3 regions of the Streptomyces sp. NPDC028298 genome follow, and region 3 is predicted to be linked to each of the others. Evidence: riboswitches for the same ligand, from Rfam matches in the RefSeq annotation. Region 3 holds a riboswitch; each other region holds the start of a gene.
What was found. Region 3 has a riboswitch for S-adenosylmethionine ahead of thrC (threonine synthase). Riboswitches for the same ligand answer to the same signal wherever they lie in the genome.
Positions count from the first base shown of each region.

Region 1 (9,614 bases), on a different contig from region 3:
GCCACCCATCGGAACCGCCTCGCCGTCCAGGACGCAGACGTCGATGCCGCCCTTGTCGAGCTCCCTGATGACGGCGTCCGGGGTCGCGCACTCGACGAACTCGACGAGGGGAGCGTCCGGGGCGGGCCTGCGCCCGGTGGCGAGCCGCACCTGCGCGCGGGTGTTGGAGTCGTCGCTGTAGACCAGCACCGTGGCGGTCGGCTGCATTCTTCCTCCGAGACGTCAGCGTCGTACGGACATCGTGCGGTCGGGCTGATCGTCCCCTGCCCGATGCGCGGATGCTACTCCCTTGAACACCTCGTCAACACCGGTTCGGACACGGCTTCGATGGTCCATCCGGGCTGGACACACCCGGTCAACACCCCGAACGGCACCCCCCGGCGTGAGGGCGGGATAAGCGACCGACATAATGTCGGTCGTGGCGACAGCAACGACAGTAGAAACCGGGCACGCGCACCCGTCGGTCAATCGGCCGAACCTCACCAGCGTCGGAACCATCATCTGGCTGAGTTCCGAGCTGATGTTCTTCGCGGCCCTCTTCGCGATGTACTTCACCCTGCGATCGGTGACCGGGCCGGATCACTGGAAGGAAATGGCCTCGAGCCTGAACCTTCCGTTCTCGGCGACGAACACCACGATCCTGGTGCTCTCCTCCCTGACCTGCCAGCTCGGCGTCTTCGCCGCCGAGCGCGGGGACGTGAAGAAGCTCCGGATGTGGTTCATCGTCACCTTCATCATGGGTGCGATCTTCATCGGCGGTCAGGTCTTCGAGTACACCGAACTGGTCAAGAAGGACGGGCTCTCGCTCTCCTCCGACCCGTACGGCTCGGTGTTCTACCTGACCACCGGCTTCCACGGACTGCATGTGACGGGCGGACTCATCGCCTTCCTGCTGGTCCTCGGTCGCACCTACGCGGCTCGGAGGTTCACTCACGAGCAGGCGACCGCCGCCATCGTCGTGTCCTACTACTGGCACTTCGTCGATGTCGTCTGGATCGGCCTTTTCGCCACGATCTACCTGATCAAGTAATCGGGCCCACCGCCCGAAACATCCAGAAGCACCGACGCAGAAGATCCTGACACCGGGGTAATCCGTGAAAAAGCTCTCCGCACGACGACGCCATCCGCTGGCGGCGGTCGTCGTCCTACTCCTCGCGCTGGCGGCCACCGGGGGGCTGTACGCCGCGTTCGCACCCGCGGGCAAGGCGCAGGCCGATGAAACCGCCCAGTCCCTCGGTATCACCGAGGGCCAGAAGCTGTACTCCGTGGGCTGCGCAAGCTGCCACGGCACCGGCGGTCAGGGCAGCTCCGACGGGCCGAGCCTGGTGGGTGTGGGCGCCGCGGCGGTCGACTTCCAGGTCGGCACCGGCCGTATGCCGGCCCAGCAGCCCGGCGCTCAGATCCCGCGCAAGAAGGTGATCTACACCCAGGCCGAGATCGACCAGCTCGCGGCCTACATCGCCTCGCTCGGCGCCGGCCCCGCGATCCCGACCAAGAACCAGGTCAGCCCCGAGGGCGCGGACATCGCCAAGGGCGGTGAACTCTTCCGTACCAACTGCGCCCAGTGCCACAACTTCACCGGCAAGGGCGGCGCGCTGACGCACGGCAAGTTCGCGCCGAGCCTGGAGGGTGTCGACCCGAAGCACATCTACGAGGCCATGCAGACGGGCCCGCAGAACATGCCGTCCTTCCCCGACACGACGCTGACGGAGAAGAACAAGCAGGACATCATCGCGTACCTCGACGCGGTCAACGGTGACAACACCGAGAGCCCCGGCGGTCTCGAGCTGGGCGGCCTCGGGCCGGTCAGTGAGGGCCTGTTCGGCTGGGTCTTCGGTCTCGGAACCCTGATCGCCGTCGCCGTCTGGGTCGCCGCTCGGACCGCAAAGGCCAAGAAGTCATGAGTAGCCAAGACATTCCAGAAGAGAACGTGCCCGCCGAGCGGGCCTCCGACGACCACGCAGGTCACGGTCACGGTCCGGTAGCCGTCGCGGACGAGCAGAACCCGTTCGCGGACCCGGGGCTCCCGCCCCACGAGCACCGCATCCAGGACATCGACGAGCGGGCCGCCAAGCGGTCCGAGCGTCTGGTCGCCCTGCTGTTCGTGCTGTCGATGGTGGCCACGGTCGGCTTCATCGCCTCCTACGTGGCGATCCCGAACGACAAGTCGATCTTCGTGTTCCCGCTCGGGCACATCAGCGCGCTGAACTTCGCGCTGGGCATGTGCCTCGGCGTGGCGCTGTTCTCGATCGGCGCGGGCGCGGTCCACTGGGCCCGCACCCTGATGTCCGACGTGGAGATCGCCGACGAGCGTCACCCGATCGAGGCGGAGCCCGCGGTCAAGGCCAAGGTCCTGGCCGACTTCAAGGACGGCGCCCGGGAGTCCGCTCTCGGCCGCCGCAAGCTGATCCGCAACACGATGTTCGGCGCGCTGGCCCTGTTCCCGCTCTCCGGCGTCATGCTGCTGCGCGACCTCGGTCCGCTGCCCGGCACGAAGCTGCGCCACACGCTGTGGTCCAAGGGCAAGCTCCTCGTCAACATGAACACCAACGAGCCGCTGCGTCCCTCGGACCTGGCCGTCGGTTCGCTCACCTTCGCCAAGCCCGAGGGCCTGGAGGAGCACGACGAGGACTTCCAGAAGGAGATCGCCAAGGCGGCCCTGATGATCATCCGGCTCCAGCCGGAGGACATCAAGGACAAGCAGGAACTCGAGTGGTCCTACCAGGGCATCGTGGCGTACTCGAAGATCTGCACCCACGTCGGCTGCCCGATCTCCCTGTACGAGCAGCAGACGCACCACGCGCTGTGCCCGTGCCACCAGTCCACCTTCGACCTCTCCGACGGTGCTCGGGTCATCTTCGGCCCGGCCGGTCACGCCCTGCCTCAGCTGCAGATCGGCGTGAACGCTGAGGGCTACCTCGAAGCGCTCAGCGACTTCAAGGAGCCCGTCGGTCCTGCATTCTGGGAGCGCGGATGAGCACTACCACCACCCCCGACTCGCGCTCCTCGCGCGAGAAGGCACCCGCCGGTGAGCGGGTCGCCGACTGGGCCGACGGCCGTCTCGGGATCTACTCCCTGGCCAAGTCCAACATGCGCAAGATCTTCCCCGACCACTGGTCGTTCATGTTGGGTGAGGTCTGCCTCTACAGCTTCATCATCATCATCCTCACGGGTGTGTACCTGACCCTGTTCTTCCACCCGTCGATGAACGAGGTGGAGTACCACGGCAGCTACGTCCCGCTGCAGGGCCAGTTGATGTCCGAGGCGTTCAACTCGACCATGCACATCTCCTTCGATGTGCGCGGTGGTCTGCTGATCCGTCAGATCCACCACTGGGCCGCGCTGATCTTCCTCGCCGGCATGTTCGTGCACATGATGCGCGTGTTCTTCACGGGTGCGTTCCGCAAGCCCCGTGAGATCAACTGGGTCTTCGGATTCCTGCTGTTCGTCCTCGGCATGTTCACCGGCTTCACCGGTTACTCGCTGCCGGACGACCTGCTCTCCGGCACCGGTGTCCGCTTCATGGAGGGCGCGATCCTGTCCGTGCCGATCGTCGGCACGTACCTGTCGTTCTTCCTGTTCGGCGGAGAGTTCCCGGGCGGCGACTTCGTGGCCCGCTTCTACGCGGTGCACGTGCTGCTGCTGCCGGGCATCATGCTCGGCCTGGTCGTCGGCCACCTGATCCTGGTCTTCTACCACAAGCACACGCAGTTCGCGGGTCCCGGCAAGACGAACAACAACGTCGTCGGCATGCCGCTGCTGCCCGTCTACATGGCCAAGGCCGGAGGCTTCTTCTTCCTGGTCTTCGGTGTCATCGCGGCCATCGCGGCGATCGCCTCGATCAACCCGATCTGGGCCCTGGGCCCGTACCGTCCGGACCAGGTGTCCACCGGCGCCCAGCCCGACTGGTACATGGGCTTCTCCGAGGGCCTGATCCGCGTCATGCCTGGCTGGGAGATCAACCTCTGGGGTCACACGCTCGTCCTGGGTGTGTTCATCCCGCTGGTCATCTTCCCGCTGGTCCTGGTCGCGATCGCGGTCTACCCGTTCATCGAGGGCTGGGTCACCGGCGACAAGCGCGAGCACCACATCCTGGACCGTCCGCGCAACGTCCCGACCCGGACCGCGTTCGGCGCCGCCTGGATCAGCTGGTACTTCGTCCTGCTCATCGGTGGCGGCAACGACCTGTGGGCCACGCACTTCCACCTGTCGATCAACTCGATCACCTGGTTCGTCCGGATCGCGTTCTTCGTCGTGCCGGTGCTGACCTTCATCGCCACCAAGCGTGTCTGCCTCGGCCTCCAGCGCCGGGACCGGGACAAGGTGCTGCACGGCCGCGAGTCGGGCATCATCAAGCGCCTGCCGCACGGTGAGTTCATCGAGGTCCACGAGCCGCTCAGCCAGGACGCGCTGCACACGCTCACCGCGCACGAGCAGTACAAGCCGGCCGAGATCGGCCCGACGGTCGACGAGAACGGTGTCGAGCGCAAGGTCTCGGGCACGCAGAAGCTGCGCGCCAAGATGAGCCAGGGCTTCTACGGGGAGGAAGGCCAGATCCCCAAGCCCACCGTCGAGGAGTACAAGGAGATCGCGAGCGGCCACGGCCACCACTGATCCCCGGCAGTTCGCCACGGCTGGAGCCCCGTCCATGACACGGACGGGGCTCTTTGCCGTCCTCCGGGCTGGATAGGGTGGTCTCACCCGGTGGTGCGGGGCGATCCACCCCGCGTCACCCACGAACCGTGTCACCCGTGTCACCCGCGACCGCGTGACCCACGAACCCAGGAGCGACCATGAGCGCTGTGAACCCCGCTGGAGGCGACACCGCGGCGGGCCGTTCCTGGCCCGCGGTACTGAACGGACTGCTCGAAGGCCGCGACCAGAGCGCGGACGACACCGCCTGGGCGATGGACCGCATCATGCGCGGCGAGGCGACCGACGCGCAGATCGCCGGGTTCGTGGTGGCCCTGCGCGCCAAGGGCGAGACCGTCCAGGAGATCGCCGGACTCGTCCGGGCGATGTACGAGCACGCCAATGTGATCGAGGTGCCCGGCCGCACCGTCGACATCGTCGGCACGGGAGGCGACGGCGCGAAGACCGTCAACATCTCGACGATGTCCTCGATCGTGGTGGCCGGCACCGGCGCCAAGGTCGTCAAGCACGGCAACCGGGCCGCGTCCTCCGCGTCCGGCTCCTCGGACGTCCTGGAGAAGCTCGGCGTCAATCTCCAACTGCCGGTGAAGCGGGTCGCCGAGGTGGCCGAGGAGGCCGGGATCACCTTCTGCTTCGCGGTCAAGTTCCACCCGGCGCTGCGTCATGTGGCGGCGGCCCGCGGCCAGTTGGGCATCCGGACCACCTTCAACGTGCTCGGACCGCTGACCAACCCGGCCCGGGTGAAGGCCCAGGCGGTCGGTGTCGCCGATCCCCGGATGGCGCCCATCGTGGCGGGCGTGTTCGCCGAGCGCGGCAACTCCTCGCTCGTCTTCCGCGGCGACGACGGCCTCGACGAGCTGACCACCACCGGGGGCTCGCACGTCTGGGTCGTCCGCGACGGCAAGGTCACCGAGGAGCGCTTCGACCCCCGCGACGTCGGGCTCGACATCGTCCCGGTGGAGGCCCTGCGGGGCGCCGACGCCTCGTACAACGCGGAGGTCGCCCGGCGTCTCCTGGACGGCGAGAAGGGGCCCGTACGGGACGCGGTCCTGCTGAACTCGGCGGCGGCCCTGGTGGCCCTGACGCCGGCCGACGGGCCGCTGGCCGGGCAGCTCCGCGTCCAGATGGACAGGGCGGCCGAGGCCATCGACTCCGGCGCCGCCAAGCGCACCCTGGAGCGCTGGGTGGCCGCCAGCAACGCCTGAACACCCGGGATCCCGCGCGGGACGCAGTCCGGATCGTGGACTGCGTCTTGCGCGGGGAAGATCCTCTGGCAAGATGCTGTACCAGGTCATGAGTGACAGCCATCAGGCCCCGGCCGGCTGTCCGGCAACCCTCCGTCCGTGGCGGGGTGCCCCGGGTGAAGACCAGGTCGTAGGCAGCGAGGCCTACGGCAAGCGCGGACCCCTCCCGCTCTCCGGGCGGACCACCAGGGGTCCTGGTCGTTCGAGGGAGCCTTCTGTGAGCAAGCGAATGCGTTAGGGCGCCGAGCCCCGCCTCCGCACACCCTTTTCACCTTTCTCCCGCGCCGAGCGCCGCCCTGAGGCGGCCGGCTCGCGCGGTGATTCCGCCTGCCTCTCACAGGAGCTCGCCATGTCTGCTTCCACCCTTGCCGCCGACCAGACTGTTTGTGCCCCCCTGCCCGTTCTGGGCCGGGATGTCACCGTCCCCCTCGTCACCGGCGGCGAGGTGACCTACGCGGCTCTCGACTACGCCGCCAGCGCGCCCGCCCTCCAGCGCGTGTGGGACGACGTCGCCGCGTACGCGCCGTACTACGGCAGCGTCCACCGGGGCGCCGGCTACCTCTCGCAGCTCTCCACCGACCTCTTCGAGAACGCCCGCAGGACCGTCGCGGAGTTCCTCGACTGCCGCGACGGCGACCAGGTCGTCTTCACCCGCTCCACCACCGACTCGCTCAACCTGCTCGCCGCGGCCCTCCCGGCCGGCTGCCAGGTCTTCGTCTTCGAGACCGAGCACCACGCCTCCCTGCTGCCCTGGCGCGACGCCCGCGTGACCTACCTGAACGCCCCGCGCACCCCCGCCGAGGCCGTCGACACCCTGGAGCGCGCCCTCGCCGCCCGGGACCCCTACGGACCGGCCCTCGTCTGCGTCACCGGCGCCTCGAACGTCACCGGCGAGCTGTGGCCGGTGCGGGAACTGGCCGCCGCCGCGCACGCCCACGGCGCCCGCATCGTCCTCGACGCCGCCCAGCTCGCCCCGCACCACCCGGTGTCCGTCCAGGACCTCGACGTCGACTGGGTCGCCTTCTCCGGGCACAAGCTGTACGCGCCCTTCGGCTCCGGCGTCCTCGCGGGCCGCTCCGACTGGCTGACCGAGGCCGACCCCTACCTCGCGGGCGGCGGCGCCAGCCGCAAGGTCACCCGGCGCGCGGACGGCGGCGTGGACGTCGAGTGGCACGACAGCGCCGCCCGCCACGAGGCCGGCTCGCCGAACGTCATCGGCGCCTACTCGATCGCCTCGGCCTGCAAGGCGCTCACCGACGAGGGCTTCGACAACCTGCTCGCCCGCGAGCGGCACCTGATCCGCACCGTCCGCGAGGGCCTCGCCGAGGTCCCCGAGGTCCGCGTGCTCTCCCTCTTCGGTGACGACGCCCCGCGGGTCGGCGTCATCTCCTTCGTCGTCGAGGGCTGGAACAGCTCGCACTTCGCCGCCGCGCTCTCCGCCGAGTACGGCATCGGGGTCCGCGACGGACTGTTCTGCGCCCACCCGCTCGTGCGCACCCTGCTCGGCAGCGACCCGGAGACCGCGGGGGAGTGCGGAGCCCCCGAGGCGGCCCCCGGCGAGAAGTCCCTCAACGCCATCCGCGTCAGCTTCGGGGCCGGCACCCCCGACGAGCACGTCGAGCGGTTCGTCCGCGCGGTGCGCGAGCTCGTCAGGGACGGAGCGCGCTGGCGGTACCGCACCGAGGACGGCCGCTGCGTCCCGGCGGTCTGACCCCCGCACCGGATCCGCCCGGAGGCGGCGCCGCGTCGGTCAGGAGTCGAGACCGATCGCGAACGCCGCCTCCAGGTCGTGCTGGGAGTACGTACGGAACGCCACGTGCGTGTCCGTCGCCTCGACGCCCGGGATCTTGCTGATCCGGCCGGGGATGACGTCCGCCAGGTCGTCGTGGGCATGGACCCGGACCATGGCGATCAGGTCGTAGGTGCCGGTGACCGAGAAGACCTCGCTGACGCTCTCCAGCGACGCGATCGACTCGGCGATCTCGGGGATGCGGTCCACGCTGGTCTTGATGAGGACGATCGCGGTGATCACGGCTGGTTCTCTCCCTAGGGGGCCGCTGCTGGGGATCTCACCCTACTCGCGGTCCACCGGACCCGGCCGCTCCACCGGGGGCCCCGGCAGGACCCCCCGGGCGGGCACGACGGCCGGGCGCCGCCGGAAGCGCGCCCAGGCGTAGACGAAACCCAGGGAGAAGCCCACGAGGTGGGCCAGGTAGGCCACCCCGGGACCACCCGAACCGCTGCGCCCGGCCGCCAGCCACTGGAGGCTGAACCAGAACGGCAGCACCACCCAGGCCGGGAACCGCAGCGGCAGGAAGAACAGGAACGGGAAGAGACTGGTCACCCGGGCCTTGGGGAACAGGTAGAGGAACGCGCCGAGCACCGCGGAGATCGCCCCGGAGGCCCCGACCAGGGACTGCTGCGAGGTCGCGTTGGCGGCGGCGTACCCGAGCAGGGCCAGGTATCCGCAGCCCAGGTAGAACAGGGCGAACTCCAGATGGCCCATGCGCTCCTCGGTCATCAGCCCGAACACGTAGAAGAAGAGCATGTTGCCCAGGAGATGGAGCCAGCTTCCGTGGACGAACAGGGCGGTCGCGGGGGTGAGCGCCTCGCCCGGGGCCCCGTCGAACAGGGCGGCCGGCACCACGCCCCAGCGGCGGAAGTACGCCCGTTGCGCGACCAGCAGCTCGTCCCCCGTGCCGTACGCGGGATCGAGACCCGAGGCGGGGCCGATCACGAAGATCAGACAGCACAGGACGATCAGTCCGTACGTCACCGGCGCGGACCGGCCCCGCAGCGCCCTGCCGACCGTCGCACTCCAATTGCCGATCATGGTGCAGAGCATGACGTAACCACGCCGATGCACACAGACCGCCTCGCCGCCGTGGACACCCGAGCGTCGAGTACCCGCCAGGCCGTAGGGTTACGAGCCAAAGCCCCGGGAAACCGGCGCCGGACGGACACTAGAAGGAAAGCGACTGCCCTATGACGGTTCCCCTGCCCGATGCCAAGACCCGCTGGCGCTGCACCCTCTGCGGCAACCTCACGCGTTTCGACGTGACCCGCTCGTCGAAGGTCGTCGAGTATGTGCACCTGGACCTCGCCGGTGAGCCGAAGGTCGAGGAGCGCGAGGTGGTCAGTGAGACCATCGAGTCGGTGCGGTGCCGTTGGTGCAACGCGGTGGATCAGGTCGAACTCGTGGACAGGCCGGGCGCCGGCTCCTGACGGAGCGGGCCCCGCACGGATATTGGGGTGAATCGGATGGTGGAGACCACAGGCGGGGAGCCGGACGACGGCACCGCCGAGGTGCTCGACCGTCCGCTGCCCGACGGCGTGCGCCGACGGGTCGTGCAGATCGTCTCCGACGGCTTCGGCGGGCTGACGGTGTCCGAACTGCCCGTGCAGTTGAGACAGTACGCCCGGTTCGCACCCAATCGTCGCGTCAAGTTCGCCGGCAACGCGATGGCGGCGGCGCTGGAGACCGACCCGCTGTTCAGACAGCGCATCGCCGAGAAGCTCAGAGAGACCCAGTCCGAGCTCGTCGGCGCGCTCGACTCGGGCGCGCCGCCCCCGGCCGCGGATCCGCTGGACGTGGCGGCCGCGGCCTACGTCGTGCGCCCGACCGGCTGGGTGAAGCTCGTGACCGCCGCGGGCGAGGAGGCCCTGCGCGCCGACGCCGAGCGCGCCGGCGAGGAGAGCCGCGCCGAACTGGACCGG
Region 1 is NZ_JBVHTL010000002.1:468,611-478,224, reverse strand. Features, by position in the region: gene ACZ4TO_RS10685 (response regulator) at 1-207, opposite strand, end outside; gene ctaE (aa3-type cytochrome oxidase subunit III) at 410-1,030, shown strand; gene qcrC (cytochrome bc1 complex diheme cytochrome c subunit) at 1,095-1,904, shown strand; gene qcrA (cytochrome bc1 complex Rieske iron-sulfur subunit) at 1,901-2,977, shown strand; gene qcrB (cytochrome bc1 complex cytochrome b subunit) at 2,974-4,614, shown strand; gene trpD (anthranilate phosphoribosyltransferase) at 4,794-5,858, shown strand; SAM riboswitch class IV at 5,943-6,059, shown strand; gene ACZ4TO_RS10655 (aminotransferase class V-fold PLP-dependent enzyme) at 6,247-7,608, shown strand; gene ACZ4TO_RS10650 (Lrp/AsnC family transcriptional regulator) at 7,648-7,929, opposite strand; gene ACZ4TO_RS10645 (rhomboid family intramembrane serine protease) at 7,972-8,730, opposite strand; gene ACZ4TO_RS10640 (hypothetical protein) at 8,883-9,122, shown strand; gene ACZ4TO_RS10635 (NYN domain-containing protein) at 9,159-9,614, shown strand, end outside.
Region 1: linked by a shared signal. The riboswitch ahead of ACZ4TO_RS10655 (aminotransferase class V-fold PLP-dependent enzyme) and the one ahead of thrC (threonine synthase) in region 3 are both predicted to bind S-adenosylmethionine.

Region 2 (9,614 bases), on a different contig from region 3:
GCACGGTGACGTCGAGCGCGCTGGTCGGCTCGTCGGCGATGATCAGCTCGGGCCGGGCGGCGATCGCGACGGCGATCAGGGCGCGTTGCCGCATACCGCCGGAGAGTTCGTGCGGATACTGCCGGGCCCGTACGGGGGCGTCGGGCAGCCCCGCGCGGTCCAGCACGGCGATGGCCTCGGCGGCGGCCGACCGGCGGGTCGCCAGACCATGGATGCGCAGCACCTCGGCGACCTGCTCACCGATCCGCTTCACCGGATTGAGCGACACGGTCGGGTCCTGGGGGACGAGCCCGATCCGTGCCCCGCGTACGGTACGCAGTTCGCCTTCCGACAGCGTGGCCAGGTCGTGCCGGCCGAAGCGGACCGTGCCGCTGTCGATGGCCGCGTTCTCCGGCAGCAGCCGCGTGATCGCGTGCGCGGTCGTGCTCTTGCCGGAGCCGGACTCACCGACCACCGCGGTCACCTCGCCCGGCCGGACGTCGAGGTCCACGCCCCGGACCGCAGCCACGGTGCCGCCGCGGGTGCGGTACGAGACGGACAGGCCCCGGATCTCCAGCAGAGGGCGGCTCTTCGGCACGGATGTGGTCACGTCTTCGCCGTTCTCTTGTGCGTCGGTCATCGCTGCCGGGTCCATTCGCCGTCCAGCGCCCTCGCGACGCGGTTGGTCGCCAGGACGGTCGCGGCGATCGCCAGACCGGGCAGCGCGGTCAGCCACCAGGCGTTGGCCAAGTAGTTGCGGCCCTCGGAGATCAACGTGCCCCATTCCGGGGCCGGCGGGGGAGCGCCGTAGCCGAGGAAGCTCAGCGCCGAGACGGCCAGGATGGAGGCGCCGAAGTCGAGGGTGGCCAGGACGATCACCGGGCCGGCGGCGTTGGGCAGCACATGCCGGCCCAGCACCGAGTACCAGCGGGCCCCGCAGGAGCGCGACGCCTCCACGAACACGGCCTGGCGCACCCGCAGCACCTCGGCGCGCGTGACCCGGGCGAAGGAGGCGACGCTGGCGATGCCCACCGCGACGGCCACCTTCACCGTCCCGTATCCCAGCGCCGTCACCAGCGCCAGCGACAGGAACAGCGCGGGGATGGACAGCAGGACGTCGACGAAGCGCATCAGGGCGTCGTCCACCCAGCGGCCCACGAACCCCGCGACCAGACCGAGCAGGCCACCCACCACGAACGCCACCAGCACCGCGATCAGGGTGGCCTTCAGGGACAACTGCGCTCCATGGACCACCCGGGCGAAGACATCGCGGCCCAGCTCGTCCGTGCCGAACCAGTGCGCGCCGCTCGGTCCGCGGAAGTTCTCCGTCGGCACCCCCTTCAGCGGGTCCCGCGAAGTGAACAGCCGGGGCTGGAAGGAGGCCAGCACCACCAGGACGAGCACGACGACCGACACCAGCAGCCCGGGCCGACGGGCCAGGAACCGCAGCACCCGCCCGACGCCGGTACGACCTCCCGGTACGGGTTCGGGCTCCGTGGCGAGAGGCCGGGCGAGGCCGAGCGCGGCCTCGGCCGGGTCGTCGACAAGGCTCTGACTCATGCGACGCCCGCCCTTCCGCCCGAGGCCACCACGATCCGCGGGTCCAGCAGCGGATACACCAGGTCGACGACCAGATTCGTCGTCACGAAGATCAGCGCGCCGAACGCCACCACCCCCTGGACCACCGGGATGTCCTGGGCCGTGACGGCCGCCGCGGTCACGCGCCCCAGGCCGTCACGCGAGAACACCGTCTCGACGACGACCGAACCGGCGATCAGTTGTCCCACCAGCAGGCCGACGACCGTCAGGGCCGGCAGGGACGCGTTGCGCAGCGCGTGTCGCAGATGGACCCGCCACCGGCCCGCGCCCTTCGCGCGGGCCGTCTCCACGTACGCCTGGTCGAGCGCGGTGAGCAGGCTCTTCGCCAGCACCTGGGCGATCTGGGCGCCGGTCGGTATCGCGAGTGTCAGCGCGGGCAGCACCAGCCCGCGCAGCCCGTCGTTGCCGAACGCGGGGAACCAGCGGAGCCGGAAGGAGAACGCCTCGACCAGCAGCAACCCCACCCAGAACGTCGGGACGGACACCCCCAGCGGCGGCAGCGACAGCAGGAGCTGCCGCAGCCACCGCCGCGTGGTGTACGTCGCCGCCACAGCGAGGCCGCCGCCGAGCACCACCGCCAACAGCAGGGCCGTCGATGTGAGTTGGAGGGTCTGGGGCAGAGCGTCGGCCAGCGTCGAGGCGACGGGACGGCCGGTGGCCACCGAGTCGCCGAAGTCCCCCTGCACCGCCCGGCCGAGGTACTCGACGTACTGCACGAGCACCGGCTTGTCGAAGCCGTACTCGTGCCGCAGAGCCGCGATCTGCCGGGGATCGACCTGCCCCGACTCCATACCGGCACCGGCCATCGCCGTGACCGGGTCGCCCGGGAGGAAGTCGAGGACCAGGAACGACACGGTGTACGCCGCCCACAGCACGCCGGCCGCCTGGGCTAGCCGCTTGATCACATAGCCGCGCACGGGTCAGCCGATCCAGGTGTCGTGCAACTGGATCCGGCTGGAGGCGTCGAAGGCGAGACCGTGCACCTTCGTGGACACGCCGAGCTGCGTCTGCAGCTCCACCACCGGCACGTTGTAGGCGTCCCGTACGATCGACCGCTGTGCCTGGGCCACCAGTCGACCGCGCTCGGTCGGGTCGGTGGTGGCGGCCTGGGCGGAGAGTGTCGTGTCCAGACCGCTCGCCGGCACACGGTAGAAGTTGGCCAGCTTCGTGGAGAAGGAACTGCGCAGGATGTCGGGGTCGGCGCGGGTGATGTTGCCCCAGATCGCTTCGTACGAGCCCGCCTGCTGGATCGGCGTGAGCTGGGGGAGCTGGAGCTGCTTGAGGGTCACCTGAACGCCGACGGACTTCAGTTGCTGTTGCACCAGCTCCAACGCGGGCTGGTTCGTCGCCGCGTTGGGAACCCAGTCGATGGTCAGGCTCAGCTTCTTGCCGTCCTTGACGCGGGTGCCGTCGGCGCCCGCCTTCCAACCGGCCTCGTCCAGCAGGGACTTCGCCTTGGCCGTGTCGAGGGTCAGGTCGGAGGCGAGGCTGGTGTAGTCCGGTGTGGTGTGCGCGAGGACACTGGTGGCCGGCCGGGTACCGGTGGGGAAGACGGTGTCGGCGATCTGCTTCCGGTCGATGGCGGCCAGGATGGCCCGGCGGACCCTGGCGTCCTTCAGGGCCGGCTGGGCGTTGTTGAAGCCGAGTCCGAAGGTGATCCCGGGATTGGCCCGCCGCTGGAAGGCGACCTGACCGCCCTTGAGTGCCGCTTCGTCGGCCCTGCCCACGCTGCCGATCGCGTCCACCTGTCCGGAGCGCAGACTGCCGGCCCGTACGCCCGCCTCCGGCACGACCTTGAACACCAGCTTGTCCAGGTAGGCCTCGCCCTTCTTGCCCCACCGGGAGGAACCCCAGGCGTAGCCGGGGCGTTTGGCCAGCGTGACCGACTGGTTCTGCACATAGCGCTTCAGCACGAAGGGCCCGGAACCGACGACCCCGTCACTGCACTTCTGCTGAGGTGACCGCTTCACGCTCGCGGACGACTCGATACCCAGCGAGTGGGTCGAAGTCGCCTGCAGGAACTGGGCGTTGGGCTGCTGGAAGGTCACCTTGACCGTGAGCGGGTCCACCACCGTGGTGCTCTTCGCGCCGCTCAGGTACCCCTCGGCGAGGGTTCCCAGGACGCCGAGTCTCGGCACCGCGTCGAAGTTGTCCTTGACCACCTGGGCGGTCAGCGGGGACCCGTCGCTGAAGGTGACACCCGAGCGCAGGTGGAAGGTGAAGGCGGTCGCGTCGGTGCTGATGTCCCAGCTCTTCGCCAGCCACGGCACGATCTTGCCGGTCTTGGGGTCCTGGTCCGTCAGGGAGTCGACGATCTGGCGCACCGAGTAGATCGTGTCGTTGCTGCCGACCTGCTGGGGATCCACGCAACCGGCGTCGGAACCCACGGCGAAGGTCAGCGTCCCGCCGGAACGCGGCTTGCCGCTCCCGGTTCCGGAGCCGTCGGTGCCGGCGCCGCAGGCGGCCAGCAGCACGCTGGTGCTGAGAAGGGCGGTGAGCCTTGCCCATCGGGGAGAACGGGTGGACCGGGGAGATCGGGGAGATGTGAATTCCGGACGTGCTCTCACGGAGGAGTCTCCTCTTGGTGTCGCCGGGCACGGGCGTCGTACGAGGCACGACCGCGCACGGGAACGCGGGCCCGTCGGCTCGATGCCGGTGACGGGCGATGACCTGCGGACAGGGGCCGGGCGGAAAGCGGAAAGCGGAAAGCGGAAAGCGGAAAGCGGAAGCGGATTGGAGAGATCAGAGAGATCGGGGGAAGGGGGCGCCGGGTGCGGACGCGTGCCGTGACGGCTGGTCACGGATGCCGGCTGTCGGCAGGCCTCATGGGCGTCGACAGCCCGCGCATCTCATCGACGTCGACGCGGGTGGGCCTCACCGAGGTGCACCGCCGAAGGGAGGCGTCGGCGCCCGGCTGCGGAAGGGGCCGTCAGGCCTGACAGAAGCAGCTCGTCGAGCGCTTCAGGTCGATGTGACGTCGGCGCGCCAGCCGGGAGAACACCACGGCGACGGCGAAGGAGGCGTCGGAGCCACCACCGTGCCGCATAAGGTTCCTCCACAGGTCCGGCCCCGGTCGTGGGGCCACGCGCTTGCGGTGATCGTCGCTGATCCCGCCGGGCTTTCACCTGGAGCACCCCACCGCGCGGGAGGGTTGCCGGTCAGCGAGCCAGGGCTTGACGCTGACACTCAATGCCGTTCGTGATCGTACGGAGCGGTTCTCTTCTACGTCAATGGCGGCACCGGACTCCGGCGGAGCGAACCGCCCGAGTCCGGTGGAGCGAGCCAGGTTCAGGCACCGCCGCGTTCGCGCGGGATCTTCTGACCCGCCTCGATGGACACCGGCAGCCGGTTCTCCGCCGGGGGCAGAGGGCAGGTGGCCAGGTCGGTGTAGGCGCACGGCAGGTTCGTGGCGCGGTTGAAGTCGAGGACGACCGTCCCCTCGGAGTCGGGTGCCTCGACGGACAGGCTCCGGTTGGCGGCGTAGGTCGTGACCCCGGAGGTCGCGTCGGTGAAGAGAACCGACAGCCCGCCCGGGACATGACCGGGGAACACCGTCAGCGACAGAGGACGTCCGTCCAACTCGAACTCGATCCTGCCCGGGGCGTCATACACGTGCTCCAAGCCCTCGACCGCGGCGCCCACGGTGGTGGGACGCGGCTCGTCGAAGGGGACGTAACGGCCCGTCACGGCCCAGCGCGGGTCGGGGGCGTAGGCGGGCGTTCCGGTGAAGGACTTGAGCAGCGGGGCGTCCGGGTGCCGGGGGCGCACGATGTCGTGGCCGCCCCGCTTGGCGACCTCGATGACGGCGTCCTTCCAGACCGCCTCGACACCACCGCGTTCGGGCAGCACGCCGAAGTGGTGCTCACCGCGTACCGGTGTCCCGTCGACGACGAGTTCCTCACCGTCGTCGAGGGTGACGACGACCCCGTCGGGGCCGGTGTGCCATGCGCCGGGCGCGTCGGGGAAGCGCTGCGGGCGGTCGTCGAGCCAGTGGAGGCCGGTGATCGCCAGGAAGCCGTGGGGGGCGGCGAGCCGGGCCTCCTGTCCGCGGTACCAGTCCAGCCACTGCTCGGTGAAGGCGTGCAGGTCTGTGGTGGTCGCCTCGCTGGTCATGAATTCTCCTTCGCTACAAGCCGCGTGAGGGTCGCCCTCTTGCGGGGGTGCGGGGTTCTTTGTCGCGGTCGCGGTCGCTGTCGGTGAGGAGGTGAGTCGGGGAATCGTCGCTTCGGTAAGCGGGTCGGCGGGTCGGTAGGTCGGCCGTTGAGGGTCGGCCAAAGGCGGGTCGGTGGAGTCGGAGGTCCGTGGACCGGTGGGTCGGTGAGGCGCTGGGCTCAGGCCGCGAGTTCGCCGAGGAGCGCCCAAGTTCGGCGCCGGTCCGCCGCTCCCGCGATCTCGGTGCCCGAGAACACGACCTCGGTGGCGCCCGCGTCGCGGTAACGCCGTACCTCGGCCTCGACCGTCTTCTCGTCGCCGATCACGGCCAGGTCCGCGGCTCGGCGACCGCCGGACAGTTCGATGACCCGGGCGTAGGACGGGATCTGTTCGTAGAACGAGAGCGTCTCGGTGGCCTTGGCCCGTACCGCGTCCACGTCGTCCGTGACCACGCCGGGCACCAGCGCCACGATCCTGGGCGCGGGCCGTCCGGCGGCCTCGGCCGCGGCGGTGAGCGCGGGCACGATGTGCTCCGCGAGGGCGCGAGGTCCTGCGAGGTAGGGCAGGATCCCGTCCGCAAGCTCACCGCTGACCCGGAGCGCCTGCGGGCCCATGGCGGCGACCAGCAGCGGAACGCCCGACTCGGCGCCCGGTACGCGAGCGGACAGGGGAGTCGTGGCGGAGAGCAGCTCACCGCGGAAGTCGGCCGTGCCGGTCTCGGTCAACTGGCGCAGCACGGTGAGGAATTCGCGCAGCCTGGCGATGGGACGCTCGAAGGGCAGGCCGAAGCCGGTCTCCGTGATCAGCTTCGTGCCCAGGGCCAGGCCGAGGTGGTAGCGGCCGTGGGTCGCGGCCTGGGCGGTCTGCGCCTGACTGGAGACGATCAGCGGATGGCGGCCGAAGACGGGGATCGCGGACGTGCCCACGTGGAGTTCCGGGACCGCCCGCCCGACGAGCGCGGCGAGTTGGGGTGAGTCCGCGCCGAAGGTCTGGCCGAACCAGACCGACCGCAGACCGGCCGCCGCCGCTTCCTCGGCCAGACGCACACTGGCGTCGACCTGGTTCTCCGCGTCGGATGCGTTGAGTGCTACTCCAACAGTCATGTCAGGTGGAACGGGCGCCCGGTGAGCGCGCATTCCGTTCGAGTGTGACGGCTGCATGTCAGTCTTGTGACGCACGGCGGCGACCGGTCCGGCCCTCGCGTTCGAGGGACGATCTCTCCCCACGTCCACGTCGGCCAACAGGCCAGGAGGCCGGATTCGCCGACACGCGTGCTCCGTTGACGCCTCCCGCCCCACGTGCTTACATCCCGCCATGCCGACACCGGAGCCTCTGACCCGCCGCCGCGCCGTGGACCTCGTCCGCGTGGCCGCCGCGCTGTGTCGGACGACCGGCTGATCACGTGCCTTCCGGCGCCTCTGCGCGTCAGTGAACTCCTGCTCCGCACAAGCCGGTTGAGAGCAACGCGGTCCATCGCTCCCGCAGAACGACACTGACTCGCGCCGAGCCTCTCGTATCTCCCGCCCCTCCCGCCCCTCCCGCCCCTCTCGCGCCGGCATGACGAGGAGCCGCCATGCCTTCACCCACGTCCGCGGGCCGACGCCACGAAACCGAATACGACCGCCGCAGACTGCGCCAGTGGCTCGCGGGTGAGGCCAGGGCCGACGGGGTCACCCGCCGTCGGCTGCTCACCCTGCTCGCCGCGACCGCCGCCGGAACCGCGCTCGGCGGCGTACGGCCCGCCCACGCCATCGACAGTCCCATCGTCAAGCCGCTGCCCGCCGAGTGGTTCATCCAGCGCGGCACCAACGCCGAAACCCGCTGGGAGGCACTGAGCGGCACCGGCCACCACACGCCCAACGAACGGTTCTTCGTACGCAACCACACCGCGACCCCCGTCCTGAACGCCGACGACTGGCGCCTGCGGCTGTGGGGGAGCGGATTACGCGGGAACCCCGGCGAGGACCGGCCGGTGGAGTTCGGGTACGACGACCTGCGCGCGCTGCCCGCCGTCACCCGCACCGCGTTCGTCGAATGCGCCGGGAACGGCCGCTCCTACTACACGACCCAACAGGGCGACACGGTCACCGGCACCGCCTGGACCCTGGGAGCCGTCGGCGTCGCGCGCTGGCGCGGGGTGCGGCTCGCGGACGTGCTGCGCAGGGCAGGTCTGTCCTCGCGGGCCGTGGACGTCCAGCCGCGCGGTCTGGACGCCGAGTACGTCAGCGGCGGGGAGAGCCTGGGACGCGTACGCCGTCCGCTGCCGCTCGCCAAGGCCCTGGACGACGTCCTGCTCGCGTACGAGATGAACGGTGAGCGCCTGCCGTACGACCACGGCCATCCGGTACGGGTGCTGGTGCCCTCCTGGGTGGGGATCGCCTCGATCAAGTGGGTCGGCGACATCGAGGTGTCCGCGCAGCCGCTCTACTCGCCCTGGAACACCACCTTCTACCGGCTGTTCGGCGCCGGCTACCCCGAGGATGGCAGCGCGCCGCTCACCCGGCAGACCACGAAGAGCGCCTTCGAGCTGGCGAGCGGTGCCTCGTTCGCAGCCGGACACCGGCACGTGCTGCACGGACGGTCGTGGTCGGGTGCGGGAGGTGTCGCCAAGGTCGACGTCAGCACGGACGGAGGGGCCAACTGGCGGCGCGCCCGGCTGCACGACCGGCCCCGCTCCGGCACCTGGACCCGATGGTCCCTTCCTTGGCAGCCCGACACACCCGGTGCCACGCACCTGCTGGCCCGTGCCACGGACACGGCCGGCCGAACCCAGCCGGACACCGCGGTGCCGAACACACAGGGGTACCTGTTCGGCGCGGTGGTGCGCCATCCGGTGAGCGTGGTGTGACGGACGGCGCCTTGGGCCGGGACGACGGAACGGATGCCAACAGGCCTGGAACGCAGGGCTGTTCGGCTCCACGGCACCGGCCCTTCGGCATCGGGCGCCGAGCTTGTTACGGGACGAAGGTGAGACGGGTCAGGCACTGACCCGACCGTCCCGAAGGGGTTCCCGCCATGGCCGTACACGAACACCAGAACCAGAACTCCGGGCTCCGTCCGGGCTCCTTGCGCGGAGCCTTCCGCGAGGCGCCACTGGTCGTCGGCGTGGACGGGTCCGAGCCGAGCCTGCGGGCCGCGGACTGGGCGGCGGACGAGGCCGCCCTGCGCGGCGTCCCCCTGCGCGTGGTGTACGCCTCCCTCTGGGAGCGCTACGAGGGCACGGCACTCGCCGCGGAGCACAAGCCCTTCGAAGAGGTCCGAGCCGAGGACATCGTGGCGGTCGGCCTCCGCCGGGCCCTGAGGCGTCACCCGGACCTCGACGTGTCGGCCGAGATCCTGGCCGAGGAGCCCGAGTACGCCTTGGTCCGGGAAGGACGAGACGCCGCCGCGCTGGTCCTCGGCACTCGCGGCCGCAGCGACTTCGTCGAGATGCTGCTCGGCTCCGTCAGCCTTGCGGTGGCCGCGTACGCCGACTGCCCGGTCATCGTGCTGCGCGGCTCCCACGACAACCAGGTCGGTGCCACACCCGCGCGCCGCGTGGTCGTGGGTGTCGGAGGGACGGGCAAGGGCTCGGCGGCGCTGCGCTTCGCCGCCGAAGAGGCGCGGCTGCGCCGGGTGCCCCTGGACGCCGTACGCGCCTGGCGTTGCCCCGCGTACGAGAGCGTGGACCACCCGCTGCTCACCGGTGAGCCCGCACGGTTGCACGAGGAGCGGGCCGTCAAGGCGCTCGGCGAGGCACTGGAGGACGTGCCGGCCGACATCGACCTGCGGCGCCGCACCGTCGAGGGACCGACGCGCCATGTCCTCCTGGACGCGTCCCACGACGCCGGCCTGCTGGTGGTCGGTGCCCGGCGCCATCCCGGCCGTCTCGGGCTCCAGCTCGG
Region 2 is NZ_JBVHTL010000012.1:58,343-67,956, forward strand. Features, by position in the region: gene ACZ4TO_RS37825 (dipeptide ABC transporter ATP-binding protein) at 1-619, opposite strand, end outside; gene ACZ4TO_RS37830 (ABC transporter permease) at 616-1,539, opposite strand; gene ACZ4TO_RS37835 (ABC transporter permease) at 1,536-2,495, opposite strand; gene ACZ4TO_RS37840 (ABC transporter substrate-binding protein) at 2,499-4,052, opposite strand; gene ACZ4TO_RS37845 (putative leader peptide) at 4,508-4,624, opposite strand; SAM riboswitch class IV at 4,659-4,772, opposite strand; gene ACZ4TO_RS37850 (DUF1684 domain-containing protein) at 4,867-5,691, opposite strand; gene ACZ4TO_RS37855 (LLM class F420-dependent oxidoreductase) at 5,910-6,833, opposite strand; gene ACZ4TO_RS37860 (sulfite oxidase) at 7,304-8,578, shown strand; gene ACZ4TO_RS37865 (universal stress protein) at 8,746-9,614, shown strand, end outside.
Region 2: linked by a shared signal. The riboswitch ahead of ACZ4TO_RS37845 (putative leader peptide) and the one ahead of thrC (threonine synthase) in region 3 are both predicted to bind S-adenosylmethionine.

Region 3 (9,614 bases):
CGGCGAGCAGCCGTACGGAGTCGAGGCCGCCCGGCAGTTCGGGGGCGAGCGTGACCATGCTGGCCCGGCCGCGCGCCGCGTCGATCAGCTTGCGGACCTCCGCCGGGTCCGGGTCGCGCAGCAGTTCCTCGGAGTGCGCGCCCTTGCGGCACGGCGAGATGAACGGGCCCTCGAAGTGGATGCCGGCGATGTCGCCCTGCTCGGCCAGTTCGGAGAGCATCCCGGCGCGTTCGGCGAGGCCGTGCATGTCGCCGGTGACGGTCGAGGCGACGACGGTCGTGGTGCCGTGCAGCCGGTGGGTGTGGATGCCCCGCAGGACGTCCTCGGCCGTTCCCGAGGTGAAGGACGCGCCGCCGCCGCCGTGGTTGTGGAGGTCGACGAAGCCGGGGACCACCCAGTGGCCGGACAGGTCGGTCACGGTCGCGTCCGCGGGCGCTGCCGCGTGGACTCCGCCGGGCCGCGTCTCGGAGGCACCCGCGGCGGCGATCCGCGAACCGTCGACGATCACGCGGCCGTCGTGCACGATCCCGGTGGGCAGCACCACCCGGGCGCCGGCGAGAACCTTGCTAGGAGCCATCGGGTGGTTACCTCCGGGGAGTCGTAGAAGTGGTGTTCAGGAGGTCCCGGGCGAGGAGCCCGGCACCGAGGCATCCGGCGGTGTCCCCGAGGGCGGCGGGGACGATGGACGGCAGTTTCTGGAAGGTGACACGGCGTTCGACCGCGGCCCGCAGGGGTGTGAACAAGGTTTCCCCCGCCTCCGCGAGCCCGCCACCGATGATCAGGGTGCGCGGGTCCAGGAGGGTGAGCGCGGTGACCAGGCCGTCGGCGAGCGCGTCGACGGCCTCCTGCCACACGGCCAGCGCCCTCGGGTCGCCCGACTCGACGGCCTTGGCGCAGTCCGCCGCGTCCGCGGTGGGGTCGCCCGACGCCTCGGCCCAGGCCTGGCTGACGGCCGCCGCGGAGGCGAACCGCTCCAGACAGCCGCGCTGCCCGCACGGGCACGGGGCCCCGCCGGGCCGTACGACGATGTGGCCGATCTCGCCCGCGAAGCCGTGCGCGCCTTCCTCGACGCCGCCGTTGATGCCGATGGCGCCCGCGATGCCGGTGCCCAGCGGGACGAACAGGAAGCGGTCCGCTCCCCGTCCGGCGCCGATCCGGCCCTCCGCGAGGCCGCCGGTGCGCACGTCGTGCCCGAGCGCGACGGGTACTCCGCCGAGCCGTTCGGCGAGCAGCCGGCGCAGCGGGACGTCGCGCCAGCCGAGGTTGGCGGCGTAGACCGCGATGCCATTCCGCGCGTCCACGATGCCGGGGACGGCGACGCCGGCGGCCAGCGCGCTCTCGCCGAAGTTCTCCTCGCCGTAGGCGCGCAGTTCGGCGGCGAAGTCGAGGATGTCCTCGACGACGGCGTCGGGCCCGCGCTCACGGCCGGTCGCCCGGCGGGCCTGGTGCAGCAGCGCGGGGTGCCCGGAGGCCTGCGGCCGCGGCGCGTCGGGGCGGTCCGGGGAGGGCTCGGCGTCCACCCCGACGAGGGCGGCCTTCATCCCGGTGCCGCCCACATCGAGGGCGATGACGTGTCTCACGGGGGACAGTGTCGCGCTTTACCCCTGGAAAGGTCTAGTCCACTCACGGGATGGAGACCTTGTATCCGCATTCCGAGACATGAGCGGGGCCCTGCCGGTCCCCTGCCGGTCCCCTGGCGGGCCCCTGGCGGGCCCGGGCCCGGCGTCTGTCGGTGCCGGGGACTACCGTGCTGTCCATGGAAGAGCTGCCCGCGCGCGAACGGAGCATCCTCGCCCTGGAGCGCCGCGGCTTCCCCGGCCCCGGCGCCAAGGAGCGCGCCATACGCGAACAACTGGGCCTGGCCCCGGTCCGCTACTACCAGCTCCTGAACGCGCTGCTGAACGACCCGCGAGCCCTCGCGCACGACCCTGTCACGGTGAACCGGCTCCGCCGTGTCCGCGAGTCCCGCCGCGACGAACGCTGAGCACGGGCAGGATCCGGCCCCTCCGGCGTCCGAGGAGCGGGGGGTGCGTCCGGCGTCGCCCGGATAGGGTCGCCCCATGGGCAGCCACCCCGAATCCAAGGACTCCTTGCCGACTCCGGTGACCCCCGCCGGGCGCGACGCTCTGGAAGCGATCCTCACGCGTCCCGCCCGGACGGTCGTCGCACTCGACTTCGACGGAACACTCGCCCCCATCGTCCCCGACCCCGACCGGGCCCGCGCCCACCCCGACGCGGTCCCGGCGCTCGCCGCCCTCGCCCCCAAGGTCGCCTCCGTCGCCGTCGTCACCGGCCGCCCGGCCGGTGTCGCCGTGCGCCACGGAGGCTTCGCCGGCGTGCCGGGGCTGGAGCACCTGGTCGTCCTCGGTCACTACGGCGCCGAGCGCTGGGACGCGGTCAGCGGCACGGTCACCGCGCCCGCTCCGCACCCGGGCGTCGCGGCCGTCCGGGCCGAACTGCCGGGGTTCCTCGACGCGATCGGTGCCTGGCAGGGCACCTGGATCGAGGAGAAGGGCCGCGCGGTCGCCGTGCACACGCGCCGGGCCGCCGATCCGCAGGCCGCGTTCGAGGCGTTGCGGGAGCCGTTGGGCGAGCTCGCCGCGCGGCACGGGCTGATCGTCGAACCGGGGCGCATGGTCCTGGAGCTGCGTCCGCCCGGCATGGACAAGGGGGTCGCCCTGCTGGAGTACGTCCGTGAGGTCGGTGCCGAGGCCGTTCTGTACGCCGGGGACGATCTGGGGGATCTGCCCGCGTTCGGCGCCGTCGACAAGCTGCGCTCCGACGGGGTTCCCGGGCTGCTGGTGTGCAGCGGCAGCTCCGAGGTCGCCGAGCTGGCCGAACGCGCCGACCTGGTGGTCGACGGGCCCGCCGGGGTCGTCCGGATCCTCGCCGCGCTGGCGGCCGCGCTCGACTGACCCGGCCGGCGACCCCCGCGCGGGGCGGGCGGGGCGGGCGGGCCACAAGCCGGTTCTCGCCCCCTCCGCCCCTACCCTTCCCGTACCTGGGGCTCCGCCCCAGACCCCGCTCCTCAATCGCCGGAGGGGCTGAACTTTCGCCGGCCGGGGCTGGAACCGTCTGGACCCTGGACCCGCAGCCGGGATCCGGCGGACAGGAACCCCGACCGCCGCCCGCCCCTCCTCAGCTCTCCAGCGCGTGGAGTTGGTCCAGGAACCACTGGGCCGGGGGAAGGGCGGTGGCCGCGGCGGTCAGGCGTTTGGTGCGTTCGGCGCGTTCGCCCGGCTGCATGGTGAGCGCCTCGTACAGCGCCCGCGCCGTCCCGGTGATGTCGTACGGGTTCACGGAGATCGCGTCCTCGCCCAGTTCCTCGTACGCTCCGGCCTCCCGGGACAGGACCAGCGCACAGCCCTCGTCGGAGACGACCGGGATCTCCTTGGCGACGAGGTTCATGCCGTCCCTGATGGGGTTGACGAGAGCGACGTCGGCGAGCCGGTAGGCGGCGAGCGAGCGCGCGAAGTCGTCCTTCACGTGCAGCACCACCGGGGTCCAGCCGGGCGTTCCGTAGTGCGCGTTGATCTCGTCGGCGAGCCGCTGCACCTCGGCCGTGTAGTCCCGGTAGACGGCGAGGTCCTGCCGCGACGGGTAGGCGAACGCCACGTGGACGACCCGCTCGCGCCACTCCGGGTGGTCGTCGAGGAGCTGCCGGTACGCCAGCAGCCCCCGCACGATGTTCTTGGACAGCTCGGTCCGGTCGACGCGCACGATCGTCCTGCGGTCCGCGCCGATCTCCTCGCGCAGCGCGGCCATCCGTTCCCCGACGTCCGCGCGGTGCGAACGCTCGCGCAGGAACTCGGCGTCCGCGCCGAGGCCGTGCACGCCGACCCGGGTCTCGCGCACCGGCGGCCGGGCGCCGTCCAGGTGCTCGATCGTGCGGGGGGTGCCGCCCGAGGGCGAGCCGGCGCGGTAGCGGCCGGGTTCGGTCGCCTCCGCGCAGCGCGTGAACGCGGTGGCCCACCGCCAGGTCAGGAAGGCGACCCGGTCCGCGCCGAGCATGCCCGCCATCAGCTCCGCGCGGATGTCGTCGGGGAGCATCCGGAAGTAGTCCTCGGGCGCCCACGGGGTGTGGGAGAAGTGACCGATGCGCAGGTCGGGGCGCAGTTCGCGGAGCATCCCGGGCACCAGGCAGAGGTGGTAGTCCTGGACCAGCACGGCCGCGCCCTCGGCCGCCTCCTCGGCCAGCGCCTCGGCGAAGGCGCGGTTGTAGGCCCGGTACGACTCCCACTGGCGCCGGAACTCCGCGTCGAAGACCGGCTCCAGCGGGGTCTGGTAGAGCAGGTGGTGCACGAACCACAGCACGGAGTTGGCGATGCCGTTGTAGGCGGCGGCGTGCGTGTCGGCGTCGATGGCCAGCATCCGTACGCCGTCCTCGTGGACCCCGCGCCGCACGGCCTCCCGGTCGCCGACCCCGAGGGCGGAGCAGACCCAGAGGGCGCCCGCGTCCGGCCCGATCGCCGAGAGTCCGGAGACGAGGCCGCCGCCGCCACGTCTGGCGTGCAGCGAGTCGTCCTCCCGTACCTCGTAGGTGACCGGGCCGCGGTTGGAGGCGACCAGAATCCTGTGGGCACCGTGCGTTGAAGCCATGCCTCGAAACCTAGCCCCGTCTCGAAACGCTCAAACGCGCCCTTCGGCCGTATGCGATCGGCGGCCGTCGGCGCCGGACTACGCGGCTCTGCGCGTCTGGTACTCGGAGATTTCGCTCATCGGCGGCCTTTCCTCCGTGTCCACGGAGTACGTGCGCGGCCGGAAACCGTCGCGGTCGCGCTCGAACTGGGTGAGGGAGGGACGGATCAGGTGTCCGCGCGCCAGCCGGAGCTGCGCGGTGCGGTAGATCGCGGCGGCCATGCGGCCGAGCGCCTGCCCGTCCTGGTGGCGGTGCTTGCGCACCCCGACGTCGACCTGGGCGAGGGCGTCCAGGCCCACCAGGTGCAGGGCGTCGACGAGCATGCCCAGCTCGACGCCGTAGCCGACGGGGAAGGGGAGCTGTTCGAGCAGCGAGCGGCGGGCCGCGTACTCGCCGCCGAGCGGCTGGACGAAGCCCGCGAGCTGCGGCCAGTGCATGTTCAGGAGCGGGCGGGCCATCAGCTCGGTGACCCGGCCGCCCTGCCCGCCGCCGCCGGCCATCGGGCGGTCGTACATGGCCTTGACCAGGTCGACGCCGGGTTCGGTGAGCAGCGGGCCCACGATCCCGGAGACGAAGTCGGACGAGAACTCCTTGAGGTCCGCGTCGACGAAGCAGACGATGTCCCCGCTCGTCACGAGCAGCGACCGCCACAGCACCTCGCCCTTGCCGGGCACGGCCGGGATCCGCGGGAGGATGTCGTCGCGGTGCACGACGCGCGCGCCCGCGGCGGCGGCGACCGCGGCGGTGCGGTCGCTCGAACCGGAGTCGACGACGACGATCTCGTCGACGAGGGGCACCTGCTGCATCAGATCGTGGCGGATGATCGCGACGATCTCGCCGACCGTCTCCTCCTCGTTGAGTGCGGGCAGCACGACACTCACCGTCGATCCGGTGACACGCTTGGCTGCCATGATCCTGTGGAGCGGGCGGTCGGTCGCGGACCAGGAGCGTGTGCTCAGCCAGCTTTCGACTTTACTCAGCACCGTCTGCGGCTCCTCACTGTCTGATCACACGCTCTCATCGGCGTGCCCGCTGCGGCCAGCGGCAGATCGATTGCCGTCGTCTCGCGGTTCGGACGACTATCTCAACTGTCCTGGCCTTCGGTTACAGTCTTGAACAACGCGCATGACCATCGCATGTCCTGGATCGTCGGCGCGTATCGTGTTCAACAGTTCAACAATCAAATACCGCTCATCCAGAGGGGCAGAGGGATACGGCCCGATGAAGCCCCGGCAACCCTCCAGCCGGTCTCGTACCGATCGATGTCGATCGCGTCGCGAGGCTCCCGGCTAGGGAAGGTGCCAAATCCGTCTCACGGCGAAGTGCGCCGTGAGGAAGATGAGGAGAAAGGGCCTCGCCTCCATGGCTGCGCAGACAGTTGCAAGCACCACGAACTCCGCCGACGCGGTAGACCTCGGCCCGGCCGCGGCGCTTTCCTGCCGCGAGTGCGGACACCGCGTCCCGCTCGGCCCGGTCTTCGCCTGCGAGGAGTGTTTCGGCCCGCTGGAGATCGCCTACGACTTCTCGGCCTACGACACCGAAGAGCTCCGCAAGCGCATCGAAGCGGGACCCACGAACATCTGGCGCTACGCGCCGCTCCTGCCCGTCCCCGCGGACGTGGCGGACAAGCCGAACATCAACCCCGGCTGGACCAAGCTCGTCCAGGCCGACAACCTGGCCCGCGAGCTCGGCGTCGACGCCGGGAAGCTCTTCGTCAAGGACGACTCCGGCAACCCGACGCACTCCTTCAAGGACCGCGTCGTCGCCCAGGCCATCGAAGCGGCCCGCGTCTTCGGCTTCACCACCCTCTCCTGCTCCTCCACCGGCAACCTCGCCGGGGCGGTGGGCGCCGCGGCGGCCCGCGCCGGCTTCCGTTCCTGCGTGTTCATCCCGCACGACCTGGAGCAGGGCAAGGTCGTCATGGCCGCGGTCTACGGCGGCGAGCTCGTCGGCATCCAGGGCAACTACGACGACGTGAACCGTTTCTGCTCCGAGCTGATCGGCGACCCGGCCGGCGAGGGCTGGGGCTTCGTCAACGTCAACCTGCGGCCCTACTACGCCGAGGGCTCCAAGACCCTGGCGTACGAGATCTGCGAGCAGCTCGGCTGGAAGCTCCCCGACCAGCTCGTCGTGCCCATCGCCTCCGGCTCCCAGCTCACGAAGATCGACAAGGGGCTCCAGGAGCTGATCAAGCTCGGACTCGTCGAGGACAAGCCGTACAAGATCTTCGGCGCCCAGGCCGAGGGCTGCTCCCCGGTGTCCGTGGCCTACAAGGCCGGTCACGACGTCGTACGGCCGCAGAAGCCGGACACCATCGCCAAGTCGCTCGCCATCGGCAACCCGGCGGACGGCCCGTACGTGCTCGACATCGCCCGGCGCACCGGCGGCGCGGTGGAGGACGTGAACGACGAGCAGATCGTCGACGCGATCAAGCTGCTCGCGCGCACCGAGGGCATCTTCGCGGAGACGGCCGGCGGTGTGACCGTCGGTGTCACCCGCAAGCTCATCGAGAACGGTCTCCTCGACCCGGCCCTCACCACGGTCGTGCTGAACACCGGCGACGGCCTCAAGACCCTGGACGCGGTGGCCTCCGACACCGGGCTGACCGCGACCATCCGCCCGAACCTCGACTCCTTCCGAGAGGCTGGCCTCGCATCATGAGCGTCAACGTCCGCATCCCCACCATCCTGCGCACCTACACCGGTGGTGCCGCCGAGGTGACGGCCGAGGGCGCGACCCTCGCCGAGGTCATCAGCGACCTGGAGAAGAACCACACGGGCATCGCCGCGCGCGTCCTGGACGACCAGGGCAAGCTGCGTCGCTTCGTGAACGTGTACGTCAACGACGACGACGTGCGCTTCGAGCAGGGACTGGAGACGGCGACTCCGGACGGTGTCGGCGTTTCGATCATTCCGGCCGTCGCCGGAGGCTGATCGTTACCCTCGGTAATGCCGAACACAGTGCGTTCACATAATTGCCCCCTCCGTGAGACAAACGGAGGGGGCAATTCTGTTGGGTTGAACGCGCTAGAGTTGGGGAAGTCGCTCCGATTTGGATGTTGGTTTCATGCCGGACGCATATGAGTGACCGTTCTTCGGGCGACAAGAAGTAGCCAAAGTGACTCACCTTTTTGGGCATTTTATGGCATTTGCGGGGCCCGACTTGCCCTGAATCCTTGCGCATTCTCCACATATCATTGATCGGCCATGCCCAGAATTCTCGTCCGATTGACCTGTTGCAGAGGGCAGTTGGACAGATACATTCAGCCGCGGTCGACGCGTTCCGGCGCACACCCCCAACCGTTGGGGGGTGAGGTCTGACCCGGATCCGCGAAGTGTGGATCTGTGCAAGGGCCAGTAATAGGGGAGTTAGGCATGGCTCAGGGCACCGTCAAGTGGTTCAACGCGGAGAAGGGGTACGGCTTCATCGCGGTCGACGGTGGTGCGGACGTCTTCGTGCACTACAGCGCGATTCAGATGGACGGCTACCGCACCCTTGAAGAGGGTCAGCGAGTGGAGTTCGAGATCTCGCAGGGCCAGAAGGGTCCGCAGGCGGACATGGTCAAACTCGCCGTCTGATCGGGCGCGAACGACCACCGACTCAACTCACGCACGAGGGGCCCGCATCCCACCAGGGATGCGGGCCCCTCGTGCGTCTCCGGGGGGCTTCCAGGGGGCTCGCTTCGCGAGCGCACCTTGCTCCCGCCCGTCGCCCGACCGCCACCCCTCGACGAGCTCGCTTCGCGAGCGCACCTTGCACTCGACGGGGTCGAGTGCTAATCATTGGCGTTAGCACTCTCCGAGTGAGAGTGACAGAACTTGGATCGGGCCGGCGAGGCTCGCGGGCCTGTGGGGCAAGGAACCACAGGGCTCGGGGGCCGTCCGTCGCGGGCGCGGGCGCGATCCGGAGCAATCCACCCCGTCCGGGAGGACCACTTCACATGGCCAAGATCATCGCGTTCGACGAGGAGGCACGGCGCGGTCTCGAGCGCGGGATGAACCAGCTCGCCGACGCCGTCAAGGTCACCCTCGGCCCCAAGGGCCGTAACGTCGTCCTCGAGAAGAAGTGGGGCGCGCCCACGATCACCAACGATGGTGTTTCCATCGCCAAGGAGATCGAGCTCGAGGACCCGTACGAGAAGATCGGCGCCGAGCTGGTCAAGGAAGTCGCCAAGAAGACGGACGACGTCGCCGGTGACGGTACGACCACCGCGACCGTCCTCGCCCAGGCGCTCGTCCGCGAGGGCCTGCGCAACGTCGCCGCCGGCGCCAACCCGATGGCCCTCAAGCGCGGTATCGAGAAGGCCGTCGAGGCCGTCTCCGGTGCCCTGCTCGAGCAGGCCAAGGATGTCGAGACCAAGGAGCAGATCGCTTCCACGGCCTCCATCTCCGCCGCCGACACCCAGATCGGCGAGCTCATCGCCGAGGCGATGGACAAGGTCGGCAAGGAAGGCGTCATCACCGTCGAGGAGTCCCAGACCTTCGGTCTGGAGCTGGAGCTCACCGAGGGTATGCGCTTCGACAAGGGCTACATCTCGGCGTACTTCGCCACCGACATGGAGCGTATGGAGGCCGTCCTCGACGACCCGTACATCCTGATCGCGAACTCCAAGATCGCGAACGTGAAGGACCTGCTCCCGCTCCTGGAGAAGGTCATGCAGTCGGGCAAGCCGCTGCTGATCATCGCCGAGGACGTCGAGGGCGAGGCCCTGTCGACCCTGGTCGTGAACAAGATCCGTGGCACCTTCAAGTCCGTCGCCGTCAAGGCCCCGGGCTTCGGTGACCGCCGCAAGGCCATGCTCGGCGACATCGCCATCCTCACGGGCGGCGAGGTCATCTCCGAGGAGGTCGGCCTCAAGCTGGAGAACGCGGGTCTGGACCTGCTGGGCCGCGCCCGCAAGGTCGTCATTACCAAGGACGAGACCACGATCGTCGACGGCTCCGGCTCCGCCGACCAGGTCGCCGGCCGTGTGAAC
Region 3 is NZ_JBVHTL010000006.1:154,863-164,476, forward strand. Features, by position in the region: gene nagA (N-acetylglucosamine-6-phosphate deacetylase) at 1-577, opposite strand, end outside; gene ACZ4TO_RS26320 (ROK family protein) at 585-1,580, opposite strand; gene ACZ4TO_RS26325 (DUF3263 domain-containing protein) at 1,757-1,984, shown strand; gene otsB (trehalose-phosphatase) at 2,061-2,915, shown strand; gene ACZ4TO_RS26335 (alpha,alpha-trehalose-phosphate synthase (UDP-forming)) at 3,139-4,599, opposite strand; gene ACZ4TO_RS26340 (glucosyl-3-phosphoglycerate synthase) at 4,678-5,622, opposite strand; SAM riboswitch class I at 5,828-5,984, shown strand; gene thrC (threonine synthase) at 6,002-7,300, shown strand; gene ACZ4TO_RS26350 (MoaD/ThiS family protein) at 7,297-7,572, shown strand; gene ACZ4TO_RS26355 (cold-shock protein) at 8,014-8,217, shown strand; gene groL (chaperonin GroEL) at 8,580-9,614, shown strand, end outside.